3 regions of the Rossellomorea sp. FM04394 genome follow, and region 2 is predicted to be linked to each of the others. Evidence: riboswitches for the same ligand, from Rfam matches in the RefSeq annotation. Region 2 holds a riboswitch; each other region holds the start of a gene.
What was found. A riboswitch is a leader RNA that binds a small molecule or an ion and turns the genes downstream of it on or off. The one in region 2 is predicted to bind lysine.
Positions count from the first base shown of each region.

Region 1: linked by a shared signal. The riboswitch ahead of ACCB35_RS18335 (Na+/H+ antiporter NhaC family protein) and the one ahead of ACCB35_RS15850 (aspartate kinase) in region 2 are both predicted to bind lysine.
Region 3: linked by a shared signal. The riboswitch ahead of lysA (diaminopimelate decarboxylase) and the one ahead of ACCB35_RS15850 (aspartate kinase) in region 2 are both predicted to bind lysine.

Region 1 covers NZ_CP168654.1:3,624,461-3,629,313, forward strand. Annotated here, with positions in the region: gene ACCB35_RS18330 (sodium-dependent transporter) at 1-238, opposite strand, end outside; gene ACCB35_RS18335 (Na+/H+ antiporter NhaC family protein) at 557-2,122, opposite strand; lysine riboswitch at 2,238-2,420, opposite strand; gene yunB (sporulation protein YunB) at 2,500-3,264, opposite strand; gene ACCB35_RS18345 (HD-GYP domain-containing protein) at 3,324-4,373, opposite strand.
Region 2 covers NZ_CP168654.1:3,125,149-3,130,001, forward strand. Annotated here, with positions in the region: gene ACCB35_RS15840 (succinate dehydrogenase cytochrome b558 subunit) at 1-181, opposite strand, end outside; gene ACCB35_RS15845 (YslB family protein) at 535-972, shown strand; gene ACCB35_RS15850 (aspartate kinase) at 1,070-2,308, opposite strand; lysine riboswitch at 2,513-2,691, opposite strand; gene uvrC (excinuclease ABC subunit UvrC) at 3,069-4,838, opposite strand; gene ACCB35_RS15860 (nucleoporin-interacting protein) at 4,835-4,853, opposite strand, start outside.
Region 3 covers NZ_CP168654.1:1,025,291-1,030,143, reverse strand. Annotated here, with positions in the region: gene ACCB35_RS05220 (hypothetical protein) at 1-106, shown strand, start outside; gene lysA (diaminopimelate decarboxylase) at 401-1,687, opposite strand; lysine riboswitch at 1,803-1,979, opposite strand; gene ACCB35_RS05210 (DUF4179 domain-containing protein) at 2,100-3,500, opposite strand; gene ACCB35_RS05205 (sigma-70 family RNA polymerase sigma factor) at 3,481-4,017, opposite strand; gene ACCB35_RS05200 (helix-turn-helix domain-containing protein) at 4,363-4,853, opposite strand, start outside.

The DNA.
Region 1 (4,853 bases), 500 kb from region 2:
TAAGACGGAAATAAGATAGCGGTGCTGAGCCACGATACTTGTGACCTAATGTAAATTCAAGTACTAATAATGGAATTCCCGCTGTTAGAAGAGCGAATAAATAAGGAATAAAGAATGCTCCTCCACCATTTTCATACGCTACTGCCGGAAAACGCCATATGTTTCCCAAACCGATTGCTGACCCGACAGCAGCCAGAATAAATCCTGCTCGTGTTCCAAACTGGGCACGATTCTCCATCTTGGTCCCCCCTAGTTCTTTTCAACTACCATATTAAGGTATTTGAAATTTTTATATTTTCAGATTATTTGTAATCTAAAGTCAGTATAGCTAGTTCCAAGACAATTGTCAAAGCTATTTTTAAGCTTAGAGTAAGTTTTTTTCAGATGGGGACAGGTACTATTTCACTATATGAATTTTGTCGAAACATGAAGAATTGACGTTCGGAAAGGTTGAGAGGGCTTTTGGGATACCACCATAGGTTTTAACCCCCCCCTGACAACAAGTAAGAATGTATAAAAAAACCAGAAGCCAATGAGCTCCTGGTTCTTCATTTAATTATTGTTCTGAAACAGCAGGTTTTGCTTTTTCACCAAATAGAAAAGCGAATGCCACGATTAAAATAATCACAACTCCTAAACCAAATAACGTGCTGCCCGTGAATCCAAGTACAAGATATCCAATTGAAGCAGCAACCGCTCCGATCAATGCATATGGAAGCTGTGTAAGAACGTGATCGATATGATTGCTTCCTGCCCCTGTAGAGGAAAGGATGGTTGTATCCGAGATTGGAGAACAGTGATCTCCCAACACGGATCCGGCTAATACAGCTGCCATAGCAGGAAGTAAGATACTTACATCTGTCGCTGCAGCAATTTCCCCGGCGATTGGAAGTAAGATTCCGAAAGATCCCCATGAAGTTCCCGTCGAGAATGCCATGATTCCGGCAACTAAGAACAAAATGACTGGAAGTGCCTGCATCGGTAAGCTTGATTGTTCAACCAGACCCGCAAGATACGTACCTGTTTGCAATTGATCGATCAATGTGACGATCGTCCAGGCGAAGATAAGGATATAAACGGCAGGTAACATGGATTTGATTCCTTCCACTACTGCTACTCCAACTGCTTTACCTTCGATTCCTTTCAAGGTGACTTGACGGATGAAGAAGATCAGCGCAACAAGGAGACCGAATAATCCACCATATAATAAAGATTTCGTTACATCTGTATTTTCAAAAATCGGAAGGATGTCAAATGATCCGACGGCTTGATATCCTGTCCAGAGCATCATTCCAATTGTACCGACAACAAGTGCTACGATCGGCCAGACAAGATCACCAACTGATCCTTTCGAGCTGACAGGCAGATCATTTTTCAATTCTCCTGGAATTTCTTTTTCAGGATCATAAAGGGCCCCTGTTTCTAGGGCTCTTACTTCATGCTCTTTCATTTTTCCGAAGTCCAGTCCTTTAGCAGCAACCATGATCACAAGCAGGACAGCTGCCCAGACGTAGAGGTTCATCGGAATCATTTGAACGAATGCTGAAAATGCTGTGTATTCTGTGATGCTGTGAGTAGCCAAAATGGAACCGATAATCCCGATGATGTACGCTCCCCAGCTTGAGATTGGAGAAACGACACAAATCGGTGCCGATGTCGAGTCGATGATATAGGCTAGTTTGGCTCGTGAAATTTTGTGACGATCCGTGATGGGTCTCGAAACCTGGCCAACAGCAAGGGCGTTAAAATAGTCATCAATAAAAATTATGATACCTAAAACAGCAGCAAGAAGCTGTGCACCTTTTCTTGTTTTCACACGTTTCATCGCCCATTCACCAAATGCGCGGCTACCGCCGGAAATGTTCACAAATGCTGTGATCACACCTAGAATGAGTAAGAAGAAAATAATATAGACATTCCATGTGTTGAGTGCTCCATCTGCGACAAAGATGCCTTTAAAGGCGTCCCACATAAAGCTGAATGTTTTCGTAATTGAGAAATCTGCTAACAGAAAGGCAGAAGCAACGATTCCTACTCCCAATGAAAGTAGAACCCGTCTCGTAAGAATAACCATAAGAATGGCTAAAAGGGGTGGTAATAGTGAGTAAATCGTGTTTTCCATAGTGTCCTCCTCCTATTTGATAGGGGGGAACCATCGTAGCATGACAGAGGATAATAAAAAAAGGCAACGATAGAGAAACTATCATTACCTTAGTAAGTAATTTAAGTGCTCCATCACGATCTGTAGCTCCCCATTATAGAGATTCCCCTATAATGACAGTGTTATCCTTCTTCAAGATAACCCCAGCAAATACACCTTCGACATGCATATTTACTTCGGCAAAAGTTCCCTTTCATCTGTTCTCCCAGTTGTCATCCTCAAACAGCATACTCTTGAACTCTGCGCCTCTACCCCATCGGACTGATGATGTGGTGTGTTATAAAATTTTCTTTATTAATATAACAAACTATCATTCTTTTGACAACTTTTTTTCCTGACTAATTTGTGGGAATTTCAATGGATGGGCTGGATTCCCCTCCACCATTGTTATAAAACTGTGGTACATCCAGGTGAACGGTACCCATGGCAACCAGGATATCCTGCTTGATGGTTTCCGTTTTCGTTGCAAATGGAATGATGATCTGGACATTGACTTCAAGCTCGACAAACACTTTTACAACGGCATTATTGATCCCGAATTGCTCAACGGTAGTTTTAATATCGGAACGGACATCTCCGATCGAATGAAAGCGTATTGGTACCTTTGGACCCAGATTACCGAGTAACACGTTGTTGGTCGCCTGGCCAAGAGGCACCGAGTAAGTGATTCCCTTCGATGTTTTAGATTTCCCTTCATCAATTTCAACTTCGGTTATAAATTCAAGGTTTTCTAGATTTCCTTCCTCTGCTTCTTGCAGGTTTTGCTGTACTAAGTTTGTGATTTCTGCCTGAACCCGGTTGATTGTTTGAGTATTGTATTTAAATGAAACAATATCGCCTTCTGTATTCTTCACTTCTTCCGTTATGTCCGAAATGTCGAGAACATCGGCAATTTTTTTGTTAATTGCTTTATTGATAACCAGCGTACCGATCCTGCTGGTCTGGGTTTCGGCATAAGCAAGCAGTGTCGGTTTTAAACCTTTATTAATGATCCACAATCCGAAACCAGTGGAAATCATAAAGAAAAGAATCGTAATGATCATCACATATCGAAAAGGTAGCGGCCCTCCTCTTCGGGGTTTGTATGTTTTGAACTTTGACAAAAAAATCCCCCCTTACAAGCTATTTGTATGCACAGTAAGAGGGGTTTAACGCAAAAAAATTATTTAATTTTCAGGGATTGGGGTTCATAATCCGGATCAAACCCGGTAATCACCTTATCTAATTCCGTACTTAAATCAATGGGATAAGGAGTTTGTAATTCCTGTCCGGCCTCTTCGATGATCCGAATCACCGGTCGATCCGTCACCCCTTTATTTTGTTCTGTCACTATTCCTTTTCGGCCGTCATTCAGCTCCACGACCATCCCATTTGGATAGATGGCAACTGAAGCCCTGAAGGCTTCGATCACGTTTGTATCAAACAGGGTGCCGCTGCCTGCGTATAATACCTCTAGTGCTTGATGTGGAAGCATGGCTTTTCTATATACACGATTGGACGTCATGGCATCAAACACATCCGCCACGGCGATGATTTTTGCGAAAGGATGTATATCCTCGCCTTTGATACCCCGTGGATAACCGGATCCATCAAGGCGCTCATGATGCTGATAAGCGCAATGAGCAATGATCAAAGACACAGAATGAAGCTGTCTCAGAATCTCAAATCCGTGTTCTGAATGCTTCTTAATTTCAGAGAACTCACCTTCTGTCAGCTTACCCGGCTTCAAAAGAATCTCCTCAGGCACCAGCATCTTACCGATATCATGTAAAATCGCTCCCACCCCTAACTGCTCGAGCTGTTTAGTAGAAAGCTTGAGTTCGAGACCAATGGAGAGCGTATACAATGTAACATTAAATGAATGGTGAAAGATATAGGAATCATATGTGAAAACATCTGTCAAAATGGTTAGGAGATCATGATTCGCCTTTACTTCAGACAAAACTACATCTATCACCTGCTTCAATTGTATAGCACTATCTTCGATCATGAGCGTGCTAGGGGGCGCATTCGATGCGCTTAATTGATTAAAGGCCATTTCAATGTTGTTTACAGCCTGCTGTCTCACCTTATTTGAAACGGTTCCATTTACATGGATTCCCCTTGAAAGCGAGTCTTCAATATAGACATACTGAATACTAAGCTCCTGCAATCTATAAATCATGCGTTCTGTTATCGGAACGTTATCATGAATTAAAGCTTGACCTCTCATGTTATATACGGTTGTAGCTAGAACCATGCCCGGTTTCAAAGCCCTAGTTGATATAAGCCTCATAGAATTCTCCTATGTAATTCTTTCATTTTTCGACAAAATTTCCTAGTATCTCCATTATAAAGGATAAAAACGTACTTGCAAGGTGTATTTCCTTATATATTGTTAATTATTCATGAAAGAATATTGACGGTGATCCCTGCTACCAAACAAAAACCCGGCGCACCGTTTTTACTTTTGAGGCGCAAACATCAAAACATAAACCTAATCATAACGGAAACTTCGTAATTTCCATTCTATAATTCACAGTGTATTTCACTTCAAAAAGGGGGCTGAGATAAAACTAAAAAACCGCCGTGTAGATACTGACTATTTCAGTGTAAACTCTTAATACCGCTAATGATTTCCGTGCAAGACTTCGCTTTCCGCGGGTAGCCCGTGAGCCTCCTCGGCAAGCCTGCGGGGTCTCACATAAGCTAC
Region 2 (4,853 bases):
AAATTTCAAGGAAATAACGGAAAGGAAGACTTTCCATAAAGTGTGCCGCTTGGTTAAATGATTCTTCCCCACCAGTGGCAAAATGGTTCACGACTAAATGTTGTGTTAAAAATAATCCAACTGGAATAACACCTAGCAATGAATGAAGCCTGCGATAATTAAATTCTCGATTTCCAGCCATGATTTACCCCCCTTAATGATAAAATATGAATTCGTTTTCTAATGCATTTTCTAAGAATGACTAGACGACGATACATATTTTATATTGTAACAATTATGTGACATGTTCATTTTACTCCCAAGGAGTGGAAGCGTCAAGAAAACGTATACATAAATTCGACAATATCGCAAAAATATTTTTAATATAATGATAACAAAAAAGATGAGGCATTGCCCTGTTAAATGTTCGAAAATTCAAATAAATATCAAATAAAAGTTATACCACCAAAATATCCCATGGTCATTTTTTTGAGGTATGGGATGATAATTCCCCTTTTCATGTATATAATAGTTTTATAGAAAGAGGGGATTTACTTGGAACAGAAAAAAGAAGAAGTACATCAACCGTCCGTTCCAATCTTCGGATATGAAATTTTACGTGACATGTTGATTCCAGACATTTTAGGAAAGCATACACCCGATATTTTATACTGGGGTGGAAAACAGCTCTCTCGGAAATTCCCCCTTCAGTCATCAGAAGAAATGATATCGTTTTTCGATGAAGCCGGCTGGGGAACTCTTACACTGCTGGAACAAAAAAAGAATGAGATGACCTTTGAAATAAGCGGACCGGTGATAGAACGGCGCCTTGCCTTAAAATCGGATGTCACATTTAAACTGGAAACTGGCTTTCTTGCCGAACAAGTACAGTTACAAAAAAAGTGTGTGGCAGAAGCTGCTGAAGAACTACATAAACGGAGTCATTCAGTTAAAGTGATTGTAAGATGGGACGAGAAAGATAAAGTGGAATAGTCTTTACACAACATACTATTAATACTCTAATAAAGGGTTGCCCCACCAATTGATGGGGCAACCCTTTTTCACTTGTCCCGTTCTCTTCTTGTGGCTGTTATAACGTGACTTCTTCCATTTTCACCGCGTCCAGGTTAAATGCAGTATGTAGGACGCCTGCTGCTTTTTGCATATTTTTCTCGTCTACCACTGCAGATACTTTGATTTCAGACGTGCTGACCATTTTCACCACGATGTCATTTTGGGCTAATACTTCGAACATCTCCGCTGCCACACCCGGATTTGAGATCATACCAGAGCCTACGATCGATACTTTGGAAAGCTCACTTTCATGCTCAACATGAGTGAAGCCTAATTGCTCTTTGTTCCGTTCCAGAACAGCAAGGGTCTCCTCCAGATCTTGTTCTTTAATCGAAAATGATAAATTGGTTGTATTCTGATCGGTCTGGCTTTGAATAATGATGTCTACATTCAGATGATTTTGGGCTAAAGTGGTAAACACCGAAGATAATCCCGTCAATGCGTTTCCAAGTCCAAATACAGTTACACGTGTAATTTCACTTTCAAAGGCTACGCCTCTCACAATCAGGTTTTGTTCCATGCTTGCTTCCTCCTCAATATACGTTCCTTCAACTTTTTCAATACTGGACCTGACTTCTAACGGGATTTGATAATTCTTGGCAAATTCCACTGCCCGTGGATGCAGGACTCCAGCCCCTAAATTAGCCAGTTCCAGCATTTCATCATAGGAAATGGACGGTAACTTCCTTGCTCCTTGAATATAACGCGGGTCTGTTGTGTACACCCCGTCTACGTCTGTATAAATGTCACAGCGCTCAGCTTTCAAAGCAGCCGCAATCGCAACGGCAGTGGTATCCGATCCGCCGCGGCCGAGCGTTGTGATTTCACCCGTTTCTGTCATACCCTGGAATCCTGCTACGATCACAACTCTCCCGGATTGAAGGTGATGCATCATCTTTTCAGTATGAATATTGGTAATCCTCGCATTGCTATGAACGGATTCTGTTTCGATCCCGGCCTGCCAGCCAGTGAATGAAATGGCATCATGTCCTGCTTGGATCAGAGCCATCGTAAGGAGTGAAATGGTCACCTGTTCCCCTGTTGAGAGCAGCATATCCATTTCTCTTTTACTCGGTTGTGATGTAATTTCCCTCGCCAGTCCAACGAGGGTATCCGTCGTTTTACCCATGGCGGATACCACCACCACTACATCATTTCCTCTTTCTTTTTCTTCTGCAATTCTTGACGCAACATTTTGAATTCTTTCTACAGAACCTACTGAAGTCCCACCGAATTTTTGAACAATAATACTCACAGCTTCTCCCTCTTTCTAATTGAGTGCAATTTTACGACTCATTTTTTGATGGTGAAGAGTACAATCACAATCATCCTAAACGTTCATGGAACAGGCTCTTTTCCAAAGAAAAGCTCCTGTGCTGGATAATAAAAAAAGCAATGAGAATAGTATCTCATTGCTTTATGAACATACAGCAGAACAGACAAAATAGGTTCATCGGCATTGTGAGATAGCTCTCCAAGATTGAATCATCTTGACAATCCTACATTTCTTAAACGTAGAACCAGCGGAATCAGCATGAGTCTGAAACCACTTCGGCGAATCTCCCCTTTCCAGGCATCTCGACAGAGCTCATACTCCTCTTTGCCTGTACTCTTGAAGCTCGCACCTCTATCACCACTTTAAAAAGTGATAATGTTATAAATTTTCGTTAATTATAGCATAGGGGGAAAATTGATTCAATGTCTAATTGAAACAATATTTTATTTTATTATTCATTGGTGAGCAGTCTTGTATGAGCATGCGGTGGTTGATTTCCGCTTCAGGTGCTCGCTTTCTGCTGGCGGTGGTGAGCTTGCTAAGCTTTGTATAAGCGGTAGTGTGATGACATGGACCGTTCCTTTTCGCTCCAGGCACAATATTCCCCGGGGAGGAAGTCGAGCCTCCTCGGGCTTTGCCCTGCGGGGTCTCGACTTTTCCTCTATCTCCCGCAGGAGTAAAGTGCCTTCCGCTACAATCCACTCAGTGCTTCTAATGAAACAACAGTTTCTAATATCCTTTATTTCAACTTCTCAGCCAAAACCTTAGCAACGGCTTCAGGAATCCCTATCTCAATAAATTCCTCCACCGTTGCTTCTTTCATTTTCTTCATAGATCCAAAGTGTTTGAGGAGTTGCTTCTTCCGCTTTGGTCCGATGCCATCAATTTCATCAAGAGTAGATTGGAATGCGCTTTTCCCTCTGAGTTGTCGGTGGAAGGTGATGGCGAATCGGTGGACTTCATCCTGGATCCGCTGAAGCAAGTAAAATTCCTGGCTTCTCTTTTCAAGAGGAATGATTTCCAAAGGATTTCCATACAGCAGTTCCGATGTCTGGTGCTTATCGTCTTTTGCAAGGCCGCCAAGTGGGATATCCAACCCCAATTCATTCTCGATGACATCCCTCGCCGCTTCAATCTGCCCTTTCCCACCATCGATGATGATGAGATCCGGTAGAGGGAGACCATCCTTCAAGACTCTCGTATACCGTCTGCGAACAACCTCACGCATGGAATCATAATCATCAGGACCCTTCACGGTTTTGATTTTGTACTTTCGATATTCTTTCTTCGCGGGTTTCCCGTCAAGAAACACAATCATGGCAGATACGGGATCGGAACCTTGGATATTCGAGTTATCAAATGCTTCGATCCGGAAGGGAGTATAAATGCCCATATGTTCCCCAAGGCGCTCAATTGCCTTAATCGTTCTTTCCTCATCTCTTTCGATCAGGGCGAACTTTTCTTCCAGGGCCTGCTTCGCATTTTTCTCGGCAAGTTTCACAAGCTCCCTCTTCTTCCCCCGCTTTGGCTGGGTGATTTTCACGTCTAACAGCTTAGCAGCCAATTCCTCATCAATCACTTCCGGCAAAAATATTTCCTTTGGCTTAAAGTGATTTGATTTAGAATAAAACTGTCCTAGGAACGTAAGAAATTCATCCTCCGGTTCATTGTATAGAGGGAACAGTGACACATCCCGTTCAATGAGCTTACCTTGTCGTACGAAGAATACTTGAACACACATCCAGCCTTTATCGACGGAATAGCCAAAAACATCTCGATCGGTGAAATCGGTCATGGTCATTTTCTGCTTTTCCATCGTCGCTTCAATATGGAGAATCTGATCGCGGAATTCCTTCGCTCTTTCAAATTCCAGATTTTCAGATGCTTCATTCATTTTCACCGTAAGTTGATTCTTAATGTCCTTGTAACCTCCATTTAAGAATCGGGAAATTTCGTCAGTCATTTCACGGTACGTATCTTTGCTCACTTCTTTAATACAAGGAGCAAGACATTGGCCCATGTGATAGTACAAACACGCCCGATCAGGAAGGGTGGAACATTTCCGTAACGGATACAGACGATCCAGCAGCTTTTTGGTTTCATTAGCGGCCCCTACGTTTGGATAGGGACCAAAGTACCGCCCTTTCCCCCTTTGAACTTTACGGGTAGTTATGAGCCTTGGGTGCCTTTCATTCGTTAACTTAATAAAGGGATAGCTTTTATCATCCTTTAACATGACATTGTACTTAGGATCATATTTTTTGATTAGATTCATTTCGAGTACAAGGGCTTCCAGATCAGATGAGGTCATGATATATTCAAAGTCCTCTATTTCGCCTACCAATCGTTGAGTCTTTGCATCATGAGAACCCGTAAAATAGGAGCGCACACGATTTTTCAATACTTTTGCTTTTCCCACGTAAATAATCGTGCCTTGCCTATCCTTCATTAAATAACATCCGGGCTGATCTGGTAATAAAGCTAATTTATTTGTTATGGTAGGGTTCATTGTCTCTCTCCCTTC
Region 3 (4,853 bases), 2.1 Mb from region 2:
GCGTGAAGAATTTCATATCATCAACGAATACATTTCCATCGAACATATCAATACCCACCTAAAGTCCCCTGAAAGTTTACTAAAGAAAGGTATTCAAGAAGGTTAGATAGAAACAGCAAGACGTACCTTTATACGATCACCAAAACCACGCTGCTAAATCATAAAGTCAATTGTGGCTTGATGTCCCCGAGTCCAGTTCATATTTTTTCATGCAGCTTTCTGAAGAGGATGATTGATAGAAAAAAAGCAGGCGGAACCACAAAGGATTCAACCTGCTCTCACGTTACCATTTATCGGGGCTTTCTGAATGGGATATTAGACCTACCATTATAACCTAAATCCTGTTTTAAATATGTCTTCCCTTAGTTATCTCCTCTTCAATTGGAAGGTGGATCATTCTTCACCGGTCATTCCGAACTAAATCTGCATACGATTCACGCTCGATCACGACCCGCGATTCTCCATCCTTTACAAACACAACAGCCGGTCTTGGAATCCGATTATAATTACTCGCCATGGAATACCCGTAGGCTCCTGTACTGAACACAGCCAGAATATCTCCGTAATTCGTCGGCGGCAGCTTCAGGTCCCAGATCAGCATGTCACCGGATTCGCAGCATTTCCCGGCAATGCTTACAAGCTCCGTGCATTCCTCTTGTGGACGGTTGGCAAGCACTGCATGGTATTTCGCCTGGTAGAGAGCAGGGCGGATATTGTCCGTCATCCCTCCGTCGATCGCGACGTACGTACGCACACCGGGAATGATTTTCTTCGATCCCACTTTGTATAAGGTCGTACCAGCTTCCGCCACCATGCTTCGGCCCGGCTCCACCCATACTTCAGGGAGGGGATATTCATTCTTGGCAAAATAGGTCTTCACACTATCGGTGATCCCCTTCACATACGTTGGTATCGGCAGAGGCCGGTCTTCTTCCGTGTACCGGACACCGAATCCTCCGCCGATATTCAGTACCGGCATCGTCACATTAAATTCGATCCGGATCCGCTGCAGGAAATCAGCCAGTACTTGAATCGCCTGATCAAACCCTTCCCGTTCGAAAATCTGGGATCCAATATGAGAATGCAGCCCGAGTAAGGAAAAGTATGGCTTGCGGAGAGCTAACTGAATCGCCGTATTCGCCTGTCCGTTGGAAATGCTGAATCCGAATTTCGAATCCTCCTGACCCGTCGTGATGTACTCATGTGTGTGTGCTTCCACACCAGGCGTGACCCTGATCAGGATCTGAACCTCTTGCTCACGCTCCTTGGCCAAGTCATGCAGCAGTTCAAGTTCTAGGAAACTATCGACGACAAAGCAGCCGATTTCGGCCTCAAGAGCCATGAGGAGCTCCTCTTCCGACTTGTTATTACCATGAAAATGAATACGCTCCGCTGGAAATCCTGCCTCAAGGGCCGTATACAATTCCCCGCCGGACACAACATCCAGGGAGAGATTTTCCTGCTCTGAAAGACGCACCATCTCTTTACATAGAAATGCTTTACTCGCATATGCCACCTGATATTCCAGACCGCTTTCATTAAAGGCATCCCGGAACAATTTCGCATTCCCACGGATCATTCCCTCATCATAAACCATCAACGGTGTGCCGTATCTTTCGACCAACTCACCTGTCCCCATCCCACCTATTGTTAAATCTCCTTGAACATTCACATCAACTTTACTCATATCCTAAACTCCTTTTGACTCTCTCCAAAAAAACACAAAAAAACCGTATGAAGTGATGCTCATACGGTTTATCATCAAAAGTTTTGGAAACATGATGAAGACTATGTATTAACATCTCTTCAATAGTTCTCCACAACTTTTTCATTGTGACAGTCCAACATTTATTCAATGCTGGCCCAACAAAAAATAGAATTGGCTATTTTCTGCTTCGGCGATCTGCCTTTCCCAACTTATCCCGGAATCCATTATTCTCAAAGATGGTACTAATCATACTCGCGCCTCTATTATCAGAGAGTGACGTATTATTTTGTTTGCATTACTATATCATTCTCTTGAAATAGTTGTCAATTGGTTTTCGAGAGAGAAATAGGCAAAATCCCCGGAATGGAGCCCGGGGATTTCGTGAATCATTTTATTTCAGTTTGATTTCGAACGGTTTCATTTTGACCGGCTTATCATTTCTGCTCAATGTCCCGAATGGAACAATTAGAGAGTAGTCCTCAAGGTTGGCACCCTGAGGCAATGTGAATGTGGATTGATAGCGATGATTTTCCTTATCCATGGTTTTTGTTGCAGCACTTCTGACCATATGATTTAACATCACATTATAATCCAGTCCCCCCTTTGCATTTCGTTTGATTTTATTTGAGGGGATCACCTGAATAAATTGAGCAAAATTCTCTAAAATGTCATATCGGAATTGTTTTTCTTTGATGTGATCAATGGTGAAATCGACTGTCACCTTCCCTTTTACGTTTTGGATATCTTGTATCGTGACCTGATAACCAAAACGAGGGCTCTTCACCTGCAATGGAGGTGAACCCTTTAGTGAGGTGATGCCGTCTGCATCTACGCGCTTCATATGAGCTTGGACCTGCAGCGAACGGGCCTTGTCACTGAGTTTACTCGTAAAGAGTTCTCGGACCGTCTTTTGAACTTTACCATCGATTTCTTTGATATCGAGTGTATCTGCACTGGACTTCGACAGACGGTTCCCTAAGTCATCAAACACAATCAGATTTAACGTATCCTTCCGAGACTCCACCGAATATGTATACTCCAGTGTAGTCGTAGCTTTTCCTTTAGTAATGGATGTCACTAGCAGCTCAAATTCCCCATCCGGCGATTCTGTCCTTGCATCTGTTTGGATTGTTTCAGACGGAATCCTCTTGACCGGTACATCAAAAGTCCAGGTCCCGTTTACATCTGCCATGTGGGTGAAAGTTAACGGAAGGGTGAAGTTTTCCGGCGGTTCTTTCCCGTCCCGGTAGAATTCGATCGAGCCAATGAACTCATCCCCATCTTTTTTAAGACCCGAGCTCCCGGATCCCCATTGATTCTGATCTTTACCGTCGAAGAGATGATAGCTGTAGCCGCTCACCGGACGGTTCCCTTTGTCCATATGTTCGATGGAAAGCTCATCACCCTTCGCCTTGAAGGTGACCCCGATGACGTTCCCGTCATAATATGTGCTTGTAATCGTTACATCGACGCCATTGGAAGTGGCGGCCTGATTAACTTCCGTCACTTTATCGCTGAAGTAGAGTTCTTTTCCGATATCGGAACCGACTTTTTCATAAATGCCACCCAGTACAGGCAGTTTGGCCAGTGCATTATTAACAGGTGCGAACAGGAAGCCCGATACGAGAACCATGGAGGCAGCAGCGGTGGTAAAAGAGGCACTTATTTTGGCCGTTTTTTTACGGACCTTTTGTTTTCTACCCTTTTGGATTCCTGATGAAATCGCCTCAAAAACCTCTTCTTTTGGCACCTCGATGGTGTTCATTTCTTTCTCAAACCATTTTCTGTCCATATTGATTCACTCCTTCCAACAGCTTTCTTAATTCCAACTTTGCACGGTGAAGATACGTCTTAACCGTTCCTTCAGGCGTATCCATCGTCTCGGAGATTGTCTTGATCGACTGCCCCTGAAAGTAAAATAAGATAATGACTGTTTGATAGTGTTGATTCAAGGATGCCATGGCCGTGATCAAATCGATCCGTCCCTCCACATCCTTGTCTTCTGTAATGAGGGCACTGTCGAGAAAATCATCCCCCGTCAGGACGAGTCTGTTTTCCTTTTTCAGAAAGCTGTATGCCGTATGGATCAGGATCTTAATCAGCCAGGTGCTGAAATACTCCGGATTCTTCAACCGGGATATCGAGGTGAATGCCTTGCAAACCGTCTCCTGCACAACGTCCAGCGCATCTTCTTTATTTCTCACATATAGGAATGCCGTCCGGTACAGCTTTTCACTTTCTGAGTGGATCAGCCTTTCAAATGCCTGTTCATTCCCTTTAATTGCTTTTTTCACAATTTTTACATCCATTGATTAACCTCCTGTCATTCATTAGAGTCGGGTGGGGTGGGAAAAGTTTCAAGGAATTTTTTTATGGGGTGTCGTGCAATGTAGACTGAGGTTGTTTACCATTTATTTCAAAAAGACGCATAAACTATGAAAAACGACGCAATAAATTTGAAATCGACGCAATTCACCTCGAAAATGACGCAATCATGGACGACTTCGACGCAATTAAGTAGCATGGATGGGATCATACGCCCCCAAGATTGAATGAAAATGAGCCAAAAGCCAAAGAAAGATTGAAAAAACCTTTTTTATCTTCCATCGTAAGGCTTTTCACTTAAAAAAGAAGCTTATCCCCATCGATAAGCTTCAATCTGCCCGTCCCGTATAAATCATCACAAAATGCAGGACCGCTTCCGTTGATCCCATATTGATGTAGCTGTGGCCTTTATCTGCATGGAATTTGATCGAGTCATACTGACCGAGCTCAAAAACGTCATTCTGCACTTTCACTCGTACTCTCCCTTCCATGACGGTGACAAATTCAATCACCCCCGGCTGGTGGGCATCGGCACGGTATTCACTGTCCGGTTTCAGGAAAGCCCTGTGGGTTTCCAATGAGCTATAGCCAGAGGAAGTAAACATCGGTTCCAGGGTCAAGGACTCATTGGCACTGATCACTTTGCTTCCTTCGTTTTTCCTGGAAATCTGAACTTCCTGTTTTTCCACAAGTAGGGCAGAAATCGGGATCTCAAGTCCGTTCGCGATTTTCCAGATGATCGTCAAAGATGGATTCGCCTCTCCCCTTTCGATCTTCCCCAAAGTCAATGTACTCACATCGGTCATGGCTGCAAGCTCCT